Regions from separate parts of the Streptosporangium sp. NPDC004379 genome, predicted to be linked through region 1. Evidence: predicted binding sites of a transcription regulator. Region 1 holds the regulator's gene; the other holds the start of a gene.
The links. Region 1 encodes HrcA, which represses chaperone genes, less so after heat shock. Its sites were predicted from a motif close to TTGGCACTCTCNNNNNGAGAGTGCCAA; they were not measured.

Region 1 (7,275 bases):
CACCCGCTGGTGGAACGTCAAGCACCCGGCCGCCTACGCCCGCCGCCTGGCCGAGGGCGTCTCACCCGCCCACGCCCGCGAGGTGCTGTCGGACGAGGACCGGGCGGTCGAGCGGCTGATGCTGGAGCTGCGGCTCGCCCGGGGCTTCCCCCTGGCGGAGATCGAGCGGCCGCCGGTGGCCGCCCGGGCGCTGGCCGACGGGCTGCTGGAGGTCGAGCCGTTCAAGGCGGGCCGGGCGGTGCTGACGCTGCGCGGCCGGCTGCTGGCCGACGCCCTGGTCCGCGACCTCACCTGACCTCACCTGGCCGCACCGGGCCCGGTCTCGGCCGTCATCCCGCGAACCTCGCCGGTCGCGCCGGGCTCCGGTCTCGGCCGTCATCCCGTGGACCTCGCCGGCCGCGCCCGGCCCCGGCGGGGACGGCGGCGGGCTCGGCCGGTCACGGCCGGTCTCAGACGTCCTCCGGCGGGGCGGTCACGAAGTCGATGAGCCGCTCGACCGGGCCGAGGAGCTCCGGCTCCAGGTCGGCGTAGGTGGTGACCGAGCCGAGGATGCGCCGCCAGGCGTCGGCCGGGGCGAGGTCCCAGCCCAGGGCGGCGACGACCCCCTCCTTCCACGGCACGCCGCGCGGCACCCGCGGCCAGGCGCCGATGCCCAGCACCGACGGCTTGACCGCCTGCCAGACGTCCACGAACGGGTGCCCGGCCACCAGCACGTACGGCGAGGCCACCCGGTCGGCGATCCGGCTCTCCTTGGACCCGGCGACCAGGTGGTCGACCAGCACGCCCAGGCGGCGCTCCGGGCCCGGCTCGAACTCCTCGACGATCTCCGGCAGGTGGTCGACCCCTTCGAGGTACTCCACCACCACACCCTCGACGCGCAGGTCGTGACCCCAGACCTTCTCCACCAGCGCGGCGTCGTGCACGCCCTCGACGTAGATCCGGCTCTCCCTGGCCACCCGGGCCCGCAGGCCCTCCACGGCGATGGAGCCGGAGGCGCTGCGCCGCGGGGCGCGGGGCGCGGCGGCCGGCCGTACCAGGGTCACGACCCGGCCCTCCAGCAGGAACGCGGCGGGTTCCAGCGGGAACACGCGCCGCCGCCCGAAGCGGTCCTCCAGGGTGACGGATTCCTTGTCGCAGGCCACCACGGCGCCGCAGAATCCGCCGTCGGCGTCCTCCACGACCAGGTCGATCTCGGCGGGGACCTGCGGGATCCTCCCCCTGCCCGGACGCCGCCAGTTCCCCGCCAGCACGTCGCGCTCGTACACGCCGACCGCACCTCCTCACGCCTCACCGATCCAGAGGACGCTAGCAAAGGGCCGCCGCCTTATCGCACCCCGTCGGCAGGAGCCGTACACTTGGCACTCGGGAACACAGAGTGCCAGACTCCGCGTTCCCGGTTCGGCGCAGGGCAAGGAGGTGAGCACGTTGGTCGATGACCGCAGGCTTGCGGTGCTTCGGGCCATCGTCGAGGACTACGTGTCCACCAACGAGCCGGTGGGGTCGAAGGCACTCGCCGAGCGGCACAACCTCGGCGTCTCGCCCGCCACCATCCGCAACGACATGGCGGTGCTGGAGGAGCAGGGATACATCGCCCAGCCGCACACCAGCGCGGGGCGGGTGCCCACCGACAAGGGCTACCGGCTGTTCGTGGACCGGCTCTCCCAGGTCAAGCCGCTGTCGGGCGCGGAGCGGAGAGCGATCGAGAGCTTCCTCGCCGGCGCGGTGGACATCGACGACGTCGTGACCCGCACGGTGCGGCTGCTGGCGCAGCTCACCCGCCAGGTCGCCGTGGTGCAGTACCCCACGCTGACGCACTCCACGGTCCGGCACGTCGAGCTGGTCCCGCTGAACGAGCGGCGGCTGATGTTCGTCCTCATCACCAACACCGGCCGGGTCGAGCAGCGCGTCGTCGAGCTGCCCGAGGGGGTCGACGAGACCCGCGTCGCGCACCTGCGCGCGACGCTCAACGCCTCGCTCGACGGCTGCGGGCTGGCCAAGGTCCCCGACAAGGTCGCCGACCTGCCCTCGGGGCTTCCGATCGAGGACCGCCCGTTCGCCACCACGATCCTGTCGGTGCTGCTGGAGTCGCTGGTCGAACGGCACGATGAGAAGATCGTCTTCGCCGGGGCCGCCAACCTCGCGGGAGCCGACTTCAGCGTCGGTCTCCGCGACGTCCTGGAGGCCCTGGAGGAGCAGGTCGTGCTGATGCGCCTGCTCGGAGAAACCTCGGACCTGTCGGCGCTGACGGTGCGGATCGGCTCGGAGAACCCCTACACCGGTCTCCAGGGCACGTCCATCGTCGCCGCCGGGTACGGTTCGGGAGACAAGCAACTGGCCCGGCTCGGCGTGCTGGGCCCGACGCGAATGGACTACCCGGTCACGATGGGCGCGGTGCGCGCGGTGGCACGCTACGTCAGCCAGATCCTGGCTGCATCCTAAGAGGTCAACTAAGTGGCTAAGAGCGACTACTACGGCACCCTCGGGGTACGCCGTGACGCCAGTGCGGAGGAGATCAAGAAGGCCTACCGCAGGCTGGCGCGCGAGCTGCACCCCGATGTGAACCCCGATCCTGAGACACAGGAGAGGTTCAAGGAGATCACGCAGGCCTACGAGGTCCTGTCCGATCCCAGCAAGCGGCAGATGTACGACATGGGTGCCGATCCGTTCGCTCCCGGCGGGGGCGCGGGCGCCGGGGGCTTCGGCGCGGGCTTCCCGTTCAGCGACATCATGGACGCCTTCTTCGGCGCGGCGGCCGGCGGCGGCGGTCGCGGGCCGCGCTCGCGCGCCCGCCGGGGCCGCAACGCCACCATCCGGGTGGAGCTGGACCTGCGCGAGGCGGCCTTCGGCACCACCCGCGAGCTGGTCGTCGACACCGCCGTGCTCTGCGAGGTCTGCTCGGGTGCGGGCGCCGCGCCCGGCACCCACCCCGACACCTGCGACATGTGCCACGGCCGCGGTGAGGTCTCCCAGGTCACCCGGTCCTTCCTCGGCCAGGTCATGACGTCCCGGCCCTGCCCCCAGTGCGGCGGGTTCGGCTCGATCATCCGCAACCCCTGCCAGGAGTGCTCCGGTGACGGCCGGGTCCGCACCCGGCGGACCATCAAGGTCCGCATCCCCGCGGGCGTCGAGGACGGCACCCACATCCAGCTCGCCGGCGAGGGCGAGGTCGGCCCCGGCGGCGGCCCGCCCGGCGACCTGTTCCTAGAGATCGTCGAGCGGCCGCACGAGGTCTTCGAGCGCCGGGGCGACGACCTGCACTGCACCGTGCAGATCCCGATGACGGCCGCCGCGCTCGGCACCGTCCTGGTCATGGAGACCCTCGACGGCACCGAGGAGCTGGACATCCGGCCCGGCAGCCAGTCCGGCCAGACGATTCCGCTCTACGGCCGCGGCGTCCAGCGGCTCAACGAGACCGGCCGCGGAGACCTGCTGGTCCACATCAACGTCGAGACCCCCGTCAAGCTCGACCCCGCACAGGAGGAGCTGCTGCGCGAGCTCGCCAGGCTGCGCGGCGAGGAGCGCCCGCCCGGCAAGTTCGCGCCGGGCCAGCAGGGCTTCTTCTCCCGCCTGCGGGACGCCTTCAATGGCCGCTGACCCGGCGGTCCCCGGCGCCCTCCGGGGAGCCGCGGGCGGGGCCTCCCGGGTCCGCCGTGGCGTCCTGCCGGGGGTCGCGGGCGGCGCCTGTCCGGCCCGCAGCGGCGTCCTCCGGGGGGTCGCGGGCGGCGCCCGCCGGACCCGCCGCGGCGTCCCCGCCGCATGACGGCGCCGGTCTTCCTGGCCGACGCGGCCGATCTGGGCCGGGAGGGGTTCACGCTCGCCGGTCCGGAGGGCAGGCACGCGGCGGCCGTACGGCGGCTGCGTGCCGGGGAACGGCTCGACGTGACCGACGGCGCGGGCGTCGTGGCGGAGTGCGTGGTGGACGACGCCGGCAAGGACTCCCTGCGGGTGCGGGTGCTGCGCCGCTACGAGGTGCCCGCGCCGCGTCCCCGCCTGGTCGTCGTCCAGGGCCTGCCCAAGGGCGACCGGGGCGAGCTGGCCGTGGAGATGATGACCGAGGCCGGGGTGGATGTGATCGTGCCCTGGGCCGCGGCCCGCTCCGTCACCCAGTGGAAGGGGGAGCGGGCGGCGAAGTCGCTGGCCCGCTGGCGTTCCACGGCCCGTGAGGCGGCCAAGCAGTCACGCCGCTTCCACCTGCCCGAGGTGACCGGCCTCGCGAGGACCGCCGAGGTCGCGGACCTGCTGTCGGCGGCGGCGCTGGGCGTCGTGCTGCACGAGGAGGCCGCCTCCCCGCTGTCCGGGCTTCCGCTGCCCGCCGACGGGGACATCGTGGTGGTCGTCGGCCCCGAGGGCGGGGTCTCCGAGGAGGAGATCACCGCCTTCCGCGCCGCCGGAGCCGCCCCGGCGCTGCTCGGGCCGACGGTGCTGCGCACCTCGACGGCCGGGGTCGCGGCCGCGGCGGTGCTTCAGGCGCGTACCGGCCGCTGGTAGGCGCACGGCGGTACGGCCGTGCCCCGCCGCCCGCGGTGGCCCTCCCCGCCCGGCCGCACGGCCGGGCCGTCCGGGCATGCGGCGGACCGGTCGCACGCACTCCCGGCCGGCCGCGCGGCGGACCGGCCCCCGGCCGGCGGCTCAGCCGACCGGGGGACCGGCGCCGGTCAGTGGCTCACCGGGGTGGGCACGCCCTCGCTCGGAGCCGGGGGCTGCTGCTCGTCCGGCTGGGAGCAGCCGGCGGGTGGGCACGGACTCTCCGTCTCACCGGTGGGCTCGGGCGCCGCGGTCGGCGTGGGCGGGCACTCCTCGGTGACGTCGCCCGGCACCGTGGGGCAGCCGTCCGACGGAGTGGGCTTCGGCGTGGGGGTCGCCCTGGGCGTGGGGGTCGCCTTCGTGTTCGGCGCGGCGCTCCTGGAGCGCTCGGTCGTCGGCTCGGGCGGGGGCGGGGGGCTGGACGTCCTGGGGACGGCCGGGACCCGGTTGTCGTTGTTCGACGGCGGGCGCGAGGTGGCCGACATGTCGGGCGCGGTGGACTGGGTGAAGTTCACCTCACCGCTGTAGACCTCCTGGATCACCTGTTCGCGCAGCTGGGGGACCATCATCACGACGGTCGCCGCGCCAAGGACCGCTCCAGTGACGGAGGCGCCGACGCGCCACCACACCAGCCCGCGGAGTCCGCGCAGCCCGCGCCGCTCGATCCGGGCCCGGATGATCTCCAGCCCGTCGGGGGAGGGAACGACCGAGTTCGCCTCCGCGTTGAGGGCACGGCGCAGCAGCTCGCCGTGCTCATCGGGGGACTCGGTCATGACAGTTGCTCCAGTGTGGTTCGTAGGGCGGCCATGCCACGAGCCGTGTGGCTCTTGACCGCGCCTTTGCTGATTCCCATCGCGTGGGCGATCTGTGCTTCGGACAGATCACCGTAGTAGCGCAGGACCAGTGCTTCGCGCTGCCGGGCGGGCAGGGCGCGTAGCGCCTCGATGACGGCGGAGCGCTCGAACTCGCCGATCGCGCCGTTCTCGGCGCTCGGCGCGTCCGGCATGCCCTTGGGGGCGTACTTCTCCACGACCGCCCGGTGCCGCAGCACGGAGCGAGATCGGTTGACGACCGATTGGCGCAGGTAGGCGAGTGCCTTGTCGGTGTCGCGCAGGCGGCGCCAGGCGCCGTGGATGGCGACGAACGCGTCCTGTACGACCTCCTCCGCGGTTGCCACATCGCGGACGAGCAGGACAGCGAGACGCACGAGCGACCGGTAGTGCGCGCTGTAGAGCGCGGTAACGGCCGCATCGGCGTCCCAGCCGACGGGCACCGCCCCGAGCGACCTGTCGGCCACGAGGGTCTCGGTGGTCACATCAGTGGGACGCTCGGCCTTCCCAGAGGGTTTACGCTCTTCCGGTTCATTAGGGGGCATGACCCAGTCGTGTCCTCGGCCCGGCGGCCATGTCGTGCGAATCGCAATGGTCTGTAGTTGTTGAAGTTTTGCACACCCACCATATCCGTGTGGATCTTTCTTCGCTGGGCGTGGACCATCACCGATTGGCAACGCCCGGACCGGATAGGGTGCCCGCATGGTGAGTGAAGCCGACTGCCTGTTCTGCAGGATCGTGGCCAAGGAGATCCCCGCGCGGATCGTGCACGAGACCGGCCGCACGCTGGCCTTCCGTGACGTCGACCCGAAGGCGCCGACCCACGTGCTCGTGGTGCCGAAGGAGCACTACCCCACCGCCGCGGCCCTGGCCGCCGCCGACGACGGGCTCACCGACGAGGTGATCAGGGCCGCCCACGAGGTCGCCGAGCAGGAGGGGATCGCCGAGTCCGGCTACCGGCTGGTCTTCAACACCGGTCCCGGCGCCGGTCAGACCGTCTTCCACGTGCACGGACACGTGCTCGGCGGGCGCGGCCTGAACTGGCCTCCCGGCTGATAACCGGGAGGCGTCACGGGTCCCGTCGCGGATACCATGGCGTAGAAGTCACACTCCGATATCTGGAGGCGAACAGGCCGAAAGGCCCGCCTATGTCCGAGACAAACGATTCCAACAGAACGTCGCCGCGGTCGAAGACCCCCGGGCGCACCCAGGCGAAGGTGGTGATTCCGGACGACCACTCGATGGTCAGCCTGCTGGGCTCGGGCGACGAGCTGTTGCGGGTCATCGAGGGCGCCTTCCGGGCCGACATCCACGTCCGGGGCAACGAGATCACCATCACCGGCAGCCCTGAGGAGAGCGGCACCGTCGTGCGCCTCTTCGAGGAGCTGACCGAGCTCGTCCGCAGCGGCGCCGAGCTCACGGCGGACGCGGTGGAGCGCAGCATCGCGATGCTGCGGATGACCTCCGAGCGCCCCGCGGAGGTGCTCTCCCTCGACATCATCTCCTCCCGGGGCCGGACCATCCGCCCGAAGACGGTGAACCAGAAGCGGTACGTCGACGCGATCGACAAGCACACCATCGTCTTCGGCATCGGCCCGGCGGGTACCGGCAAGACCTACCTCGCGATGGCCAAGGCCGTTCGGGCCCTGCAGGAGAAGAAGGTCAACCGGATCATCCTCACCCGCCCGGCGGTCGAGGCGGGGGAGCGGCTGGGCTTCCTGCCCGGCACGCTGTACGAGAAGATCGACCCCTACCTGCGCCCGCTGTACGACGCGCTGCACGACATGCTCGACCCCGAGTCGATCCCCCGGCTGATGGCGGCCGGCACGATCGAGGTCGCCCCGCTGGCCTACATGCGCGGCCGTACGCTCAACGACGCCTACATCATCCTGGACGAGGCGCAGAACACCTCGCCCGAGCA
Region 2 (7,275 bases), 370 kb from region 1:
GCTGGCGAGATCGGCTCGGCAGCTCCCATCAGGAGACGGGGAAGTCGAACTCGCCGTCCTTGACGCCGCCGACGAACGCCTCCTGCTTGGCGTGAGTGTAGGCGATCAACGGTCTTCCTTGGATGTTCGCCCTGGCCAGGCTGTTCGAGGACTCCGATGGGGTGAAGGGCCGTGAGCGGGTGCTGCCGTACGGGCTGGAGCTGCCGGACGGCACGGCGGCGACCGTCGGCGCGGACGGTCACGGGTTCGGCAGCTGGACGAACGCCGAGCGCGCCGCCCTGCGCCTCGACTCCGACCTCGTCTGGCTCGGCGGCGGCGAGAACTGATGTGCGGCCGCCGCGACGAGACGGCTCAGAAGTCGGCGCGCCACTCGTACCAGGGGCCGCGCAGGTGCGTGTAGCCGCCTTCGTGGCGGTGCGGCGGGCCGCCCGGGGGGCTCCAGGCGAAGCCGTGCGTGCCCAGGAAGCCGGTGTTCCTGACCATGAAGATCACATCGCCGTCCACCCGCCTGGCGTACACGGGGTAGAGCCCCACCCACCCCTCGTGGTACGCGGGCCCGTTCCCGGCCGTCATCTCCTGGGCCAGGCGCTCCAGGCCGGGTTCGGACAGGGCGAACCGCACGTCGTAGGGGACGTGGAAGCCGATGAGCGCGGCGGTCACCGCCCCCATGACCGGCAGTGCGGCCCAGCGCGCCCGGTGCCGGAGCAGGCCGGGGCGGCCCTCCGGCCGCAGCAGCCCCGCCAGGAAGCGCGGCACCCAGGCGACGGCCACGGTGAGGCCCAGCAGGATTCCGGAGCCCACCTCCGTCAGGTGGCCCCCGGGCGCGCTGGCGCCGTACAGCAGGCAGGCGCAGGCGAACGCGGCCAGCGGGATCATCATGAGACCGGGGGGACCGGTGAACATCCGCCCGAGCGAGGCGCGAACCGGTACGGCGAGCCGCGGCCGGGCGGCGTCTCCGGTGACGGAGGAAGCGTCCTCGGACGCGGAGGAGGCGTTCCCCGGCGGCTCGGGGGCGTTTCCCGGCGGCTGGGATGTGTTTCCGGGGGTGCGGGGGGCGTTTCCGGGCATGCCGCAATCTAGCGCGGCAGTGATCACATAGCGAGACGGATCCGGTGTCGGCGGGGCCGGGCACGGACGAAGCGGAGCCGGGCACGGACGAGGGCGGACCCCGTACCGGCGGGCCCGGACGCCGGCGAGGCGGATCCGGTGTCGGCGGGACCGGGCGTGGAAAGGCGCCCCGGCGGCCGGGGCGCCCGGGAGTGCGCCCCGGCCCTGGCCGGGCCGGAGCGCCGGGGACGTGCCGGACGGGTCCGGCGCGGAGAGGCGGCCTAGCGCTGGGCCTCCAGCATCCAGTGGTGCTTCTCCAGGTCCTGGGTGATCGTGATGAGGATGTCCTGGGTCACCGGGTCCGGCTCCTCGGTGGCGGCGACGCGCTCGCGCATCCTGCGGATCATGGACCCGAGGATGTCCGTCATCGCGGCGACGACCTTGCCGTCGTTGATGTAGCCCGCTTCCATCTGCTGCAGCTCGTTCGTGTTGGCCAGCGTGGACGGCCGGCCGTCGGGGTTGCATCCCAGGGCCACCGCGCGCTCGGCGACGGTGTCGGCGTGCTCCCGGGCGGCCGCGACGATCTCGTCGAGCTGCAGGTGCAGGGAGCGGAAGTTGTGGCCGATCACGTTCCAGTGCGCCTGCTTGCCCAGGAGCGAGAGGTTCAGCAGGTCGACGAGTGAGCCCTGGAGGGTCTCGCCGACGACCTTCTTGTTCTCGGGAGTGAGCGGGCTGGTGATCGTGGACATGAGATATCTCCCCGTTTTGGCTTTATGTCCCTCTATGTCGGAAACGGCCATACCCATCGAAGCGCTCCTTATGTTGACAGTGTCACGATGACAGTGTCACTGTGGAGGCATGGAGGCCATGGAGTGGACGATCGGTGAGCTGGCCGAGCGGGCGACGACCCTGCTGGGTCCCACCGCCCAGCTCAGCGGGCGTGTCCGGGACGCACCCAACGAGCGCCTCATCCGGTGGTACACCACGATCGGGCTCCTCGACCCGCCCCTGACCCGCAGGGGCCGCGTCGCCCTGTACGGCAGGCGCCACCTGCTCCAGCTCGTCGCCGTCAAGCGGCGTCAGGCCGAGGGCCGGACCGTCGCCGAGATCCAGACCGAGCTGGCGGGGGCCACCGACCGGACGCTGGAGGCGATCGCCGACATCCCCGGGTCTTCCGGGCCGCCGGCCGCACCGCCCGTCCCACCACGTCCCGCGCGCCCGCGCTTCTGGGCCGAGCCACCCGCCGCGACCGGCGCCGGGGCCACCCCTCCCCCGTCGCCCGCCGCGCCGCCTGGTGCACCGCCAGGCATCCCGCGGTCACCCACCGGCCGGCCGCCCGTCACCGCACCCACCCCTCCCCCGCGCCCGGCGACGCCCGGGACCGCCGGGCGGTCCCTCCGGCGCGCACCCCACCCCGCCGGGGCACGACCCGCGCCGCTCCCGGAAGCCGGGCCGCCCCCATCCCCTCCCGCCGCCGCGAGGCCGCCGGCACCGGACGCGCCCGCCGGGCCGTCCACCCCGCCGGGACCGCGGGCCCCCGCCCCGCCCCCGGGCGTGCCGCAGGCCGTGGCCGTCCACGGCGTACGGCTCGCACCGGGCGTGACGCTGCTGCTCGACGGCGGCCGCGCGCCCTCCCCGGACGACCTCACCGCGATCGGCGCCGCCTCCCGGGCGCTCCTCGCGGTCCTGCGTGAACACGACCTCGTCCCTCCGGAAGGAGAGCAGTCATGATCAGCTCGATAGGAACGCTCAGCCCGGAGGAGTACGCGCCGGTACCGGACACCGGGCTGGGCGCGCTCGCCACCGAACGCGGCAACCTGCCGCTCGATGCCGTGGACGTCACCGCCGCGGTGTCCGGGCTGGTCGCCGGGGCCGAGGTGACCCAGGTCTTCCGCAACCCCCACGACGTCGCACTGGAGGCCACCTACGTCTTCCCGCTGCCCGACCGGGCCGCCGTCACGGCCTTCCGGATGGAGGCCGACGGCCGGGTCGTCGAGGGGATCCTCAAGGAGCGGGGCCAGGCCAGGGCCGACTACGACCGGGCCCTCGCCGAGGGCAGGCGGGCCGCGATCGCCGAGGAGGACCGGCCCGACGTCTTCACCATCCGGGTCGGCAACCTCGTGCCCGGCGAGCGGGTCACCGTACGCCTGACGCTCAGCCAGCCGCTGCCGTACGAGGACGGCGCCGCGACCTTCCGCTTCCCGCTGGTCGTGGCCCCCCGTTACATCCCCGGCGCCCCGCTCGACGGTGAGCGGTCCGGCGACGGCCGGTCCCCGGACACCGACGCGGTCCCGGACGCCTCCCGGATCTCGCCCCCGGTGCTGCTGCCCGGTTTCCCGGCCCCGGTACGCCTCTCGCTCTCGGTCACCGTCGATCCCGCCGGGCTGGAGCTGCGGGAGATCCGTTCCAGCCTGCACGCGGTCCTCCAGGAGGACGGCGGGGAGGGCGTCACGGTCAGCCTGCGGCCCGGCGAACGGCTGGACCGCGACTTCGTCCTGCGCCTGGCCTTCGACGCCTCGACCTCCCTGACACTGGTCCCCGACCCGGCCGGACCGGCCTCCGGAGCGCACGGGCCGTCCGCCGGTGCGGACGGGGCGGCCTCCGGTGCGGACGGGGCGGGCGCCGAAACGGCAGGGCAGGTCCCCGGCGCGGGCGGAACGCCATCCGGCACGACCGGAGCCGCCGATACGGCCGGAGCCGCCGGAGCGTCCGGGGGGACGTTCACGCTGACCGTCGTGCCCGGACCGGCCCCCGCCGCCGCCGGCCCCAAGGACGTCGTGCTCGTCCTCGACCGCTCGGGCAGCATGGGCGGCTGGAAGATGGTCGCCGCCCGGCGGGCCGCCGCCCGCATCGTCGACACGCTCACCACCGGCGACCGGTTCGCCGTGCTGTCCTTCGACCACGTGGTGGAACGGCCGCCCGGACTGGGCGAGGGGCTGGTGGAGGCGACCGACCGCAACCGTTACCGGGCGGTCGAGCACCTGGCCCGGCTGGAGGCGCGCGGCGGCACCGAGATGCTGTCCCCGCTGGAGGAGGCCGTCGCGCTGCTGAACGGCCGCCCGGAGCCCGTGTCGCCCGGACGTCCCGGAGCGTCCGGGGACCCCGCCGGGTCGGCCGGCGCCGTACCGGCCGGGCCGGCCGACCGAGTCCTGGTCCTGGTGACCGACGGCCAGGTCGGCAACGAGGACCAGATCCTGGAGCGGATCGGCGGCGGCCTGGCGGAGACGCGGGTGCACACGGTCGGCATCGACCGCGCGGTCAACGCCGGGTTCCTCGGCAGACTGGCCGGGCTCGGCGCGGGCCGCTGCGAACTGGTGGAGTCGGAGGACCGGCTGGACGAGGCGATGGAGCACATCCACCGCAGGATCGCCTCCCCGCTGGTCACCGACCTGTCCCTCGACGCCGACGGGCTCGACGTCGTCCCGGACACGACCGGCCGCCTCGGTTCGATCCACCACGGCGTGCCGCTGACCGTCCACGGCCGGTACCGGGGGGACGCCGCCGGGGCGCTGACCGTCCGCGGGCTGGACGAGGCCGGGCGGCCGTGGGAGCGCAGGGTCACCGGCGTCCGCGGCGGCAACCCGGCCGTGCGGGCGATCTGGGCGCGCGCCCGGCTGCGCGAGCTGGAGGACCGCTACGCCGTCGGGGACCGGTCGCTGGAGGAGGAGATCGTGACGACCTCCCTCGGGTACGGCGTGCTCTGCCGGTTCACCGCCTTCGTCGCGGTCGACTCCAGGGTGGTCGCCGAGGGCGGTCCGGAGCACCGCGTGATCCAGCCGGTGGAACCGCCCTCGGGCTGGGAGGGCGCGGGCGGCGCGCCGATGGCGATGATGCAGGCCGCGATGCCCATGATGCCGGCCGCCGCCTCCGGGCCGATGCCGGCGCCCGGCGGCCCCGCCCCGTCAGGTCCTCCCGTGGCCTTCGCTCCCGCCCCGGGTTCCGCTTCGGCCCCCGGCTTCGCGCGCGCGATGGGCGCCCCGCCGAGCGGCCCGCCGAGCGGTACGGCGGGCCGCCCCGGCTCGCCCGCCCGCGCGGCGAAGGCTCCGGCCCCGCGGGCGTCCGGTACGGCCCGGCGGTCGGAGACGCTGCGGGTCCGGCTCGGCGAGGAGCTGGAGCGGCTGCGCGCCGCGGAGTCCCTCCCGGCCCCGGCGAAGCTGCGCTACCTGGACGATCTGGGCAGCCGTCTCTCCGCCCTCGCCGCCTACCTGGGCGGTCACGCCGAACTCGCGGCCCTGGCCGAGGAGCTGCAGGCCGGCGGCGACCCGGACGCGCTGTGGCGCAGGGCCGTCGAGGCGTTGTCCGCCCTCCGGGACCCCGGCGGCCCCGGCGGCTCGGGTGGCCCCGGCGGCTCGGGTGGCTCGGGTGGCCCCGGTGGCTCGGGTGGCCCCGGTGGCTCGGGTGAGCCGGGCGGATCCGGCAGGCGCAGGCCGTTCTGGAAGCGCTGAGGACCGTTCCCTCCGGGTGGCCGGGCCGACGGGCCCGGCCACCCGGAGTACGCCGGGCTCCCCGGCGTACCGGTCGGTTAAAGTGCCGGGATGACCAGCCCGATTTTTGCGCTCTGCGATGAGTACGTGACCCGTTCGGCGGCCCTCGACCCGGTCGGCGCCGGCATGGAGGGCGTGGACGTCCCGTTCGCCCCGGCCACCGACTACAGCCCGGAGGGTCACGCCGCCCGCGCGGCGCTGATGAAGGACACCCTGGCCAGGCTCTCCTCCCTGGAGCCGCTCGGCGAGGCCGACGTGCGGGCCGCCGCCCACCTGCGGGAACGGCTGGAGGCCGAGCTGGCCCTGCACGAGACCGGCGAGCACCTCCGCGCGGTGCGCGCGCCGTTCGGACTGGTCTGCGAGCTGTGGGAGAGCACCGACCTGCTGCCGCACCGCACCGAGGACGAGTGGCGCGACGTCGCGACGCGGCTCGCGGCCATCCCGGGGATGCTCCGGGGCTGGCAGGCGAGCCTCTCCGCCGGACTGGACCAGGGGCTGCGCGCCGCGCGCCGGCAGGCGCTGGAGTCGGCCGTCCAGGCCGCGCGCTTCGCGGAGGACCGCACGCACCGGTCCCTGGTGGACGCCTACGGCGACGGCCCGCTCCGGGACGAGCTCGCCGACAGCGCCGACGCCGCGCACGCGGGCTACGCCGAGGCCGCCCGCTACCTGCGCGAGGAGTACACGCCCCGGGCGAGCGAGGCCGACGGGGTGGGCGCCGAGCGGTACGCCGTGCACTCGCGCCTCCAGCTCGGCGCCGACATCGACCTGGCCGACGCCTACGAGTGGGGCTGGGCCGAGCTGGCCCGCATCGAGGCCGAGCTGGCCGCCGAGGCCGACCGGGTGCGGCCGGGCGCCTCGGTGGAGGAGGCGACCGCGATCCTCAACGAGACCTGCTACGTCGAGGGGCGGGACGCCTACCGGGAGTGGCTGCAGGAGCGCCACGACCGGGCGATCGAGCGGCTGCACGGCACCCACTTCGACATCGCCGAGCCGCTGCGGCGGGTGGACGTCGTGCTGTCCTTCGACGCCAGCGCGGGCGCGGCCTCCTACATGAGCCCCAGCGAGGACCTGTCCCGGCCGGGCCGTACCAACTGGCCGGTGACCCCGGACCGGAACCGGTTCGAGGTCTGGAACGAGCTGACCACCGTCTTCCACGAGGGCGTCCCAGGTCACCACCTCCAGATCGGCACCACGCGGGTCGTCGGCGAGGGCCTGTCGCGCTTCGGCCTGGCCTCCTGGGTGAGCGGGCACGGCGAGGGCTGGGCGCTGTACGCCGAGCGGCTCGCCGACGAGCTGGGCTGGTTCGACGAGCCGGGCACCCGGCTGGGCATGCTGGCCGGGTCGGCCCTGCGGGCGGCCCGGGTCGTCATCGACCTCGGCGTCCACCTGGACCTGCCGCTGCCCGACGGTTCCCGGTGGACCTTCGAGCGGGCGTGCGAGGTGCTGCGGGACCGCGGCCGCTGCGAGCCGCACCGGGTGCACAACGAGGTGGTCCGCTACTTCGGCTGGCCCGCGCAGGCCCCCTCCTACAAGCTGGGCGAGCGCGCCTGGCTGGCCGCCCGCGAGGAGGCCCGGCAGCGGCTGGGCGCCGGCTTCGACCTGCGGCGCTGGCACACCGCGGCGCTGGAGCTGGGCCCGGTGGGCCTGTCGAGCCTCACCGAGGCCCTGCGCCGGATCTGACCACCCGGCGGGCCGCCCGGCCCGGCCGTACGACCCGGCCCCGCCGTACGGCGGGCGTCGTGGA

Region 2: ACFYSC_RS01205 (DNA starvation/stationary phase protection protein) is a predicted target of HrcA. The motif match lies at 1,870-1,896, and genes of this name have one in related genera.

Annotation. Positions count from the first base shown of each region.
Region 1 covers NZ_JBIAMC010000001.1:671,303-678,577, reverse strand. Annotated here, with positions in the region: gene hemW (radical SAM family heme chaperone HemW) at 1-295, shown strand, start outside; gene ACFYSC_RS03015 (DUF3097 domain-containing protein) at 450-1,265, opposite strand; gene hrcA (heat-inducible transcriptional repressor HrcA) at 1,426-2,439, shown strand; gene dnaJ (molecular chaperone DnaJ) at 2,452-3,594, shown strand; gene ACFYSC_RS03000 (16S rRNA (uracil(1498)-N(3))-methyltransferase) at 3,757-4,488, shown strand; gene ACFYSC_RS02995 (hypothetical protein) at 4,656-5,297, opposite strand; gene ACFYSC_RS02990 (SigE family RNA polymerase sigma factor) at 5,294-5,899, opposite strand; gene ACFYSC_RS02985 (histidine triad nucleotide-binding protein) at 6,060-6,410, shown strand; gene ACFYSC_RS02980 (PhoH family protein) at 6,503-7,275, shown strand, end outside.
Region 2 covers NZ_JBIAMC010000001.1:296,489-303,763, forward strand. Annotated here, with positions in the region: gene ACFYSC_RS01195 (hypothetical protein) at 123-326, shown strand; gene ACFYSC_RS01200 (hypothetical protein) at 352-903, opposite strand; gene ACFYSC_RS01205 (DNA starvation/stationary phase protection protein) at 1,329-1,796, opposite strand; gene ACFYSC_RS01210 (MerR family transcriptional regulator) at 1,906-2,778, shown strand; gene ACFYSC_RS01215 (VIT domain-containing protein) at 2,775-5,492, shown strand; gene ACFYSC_RS01220 (DUF885 domain-containing protein) at 5,583-7,211, shown strand.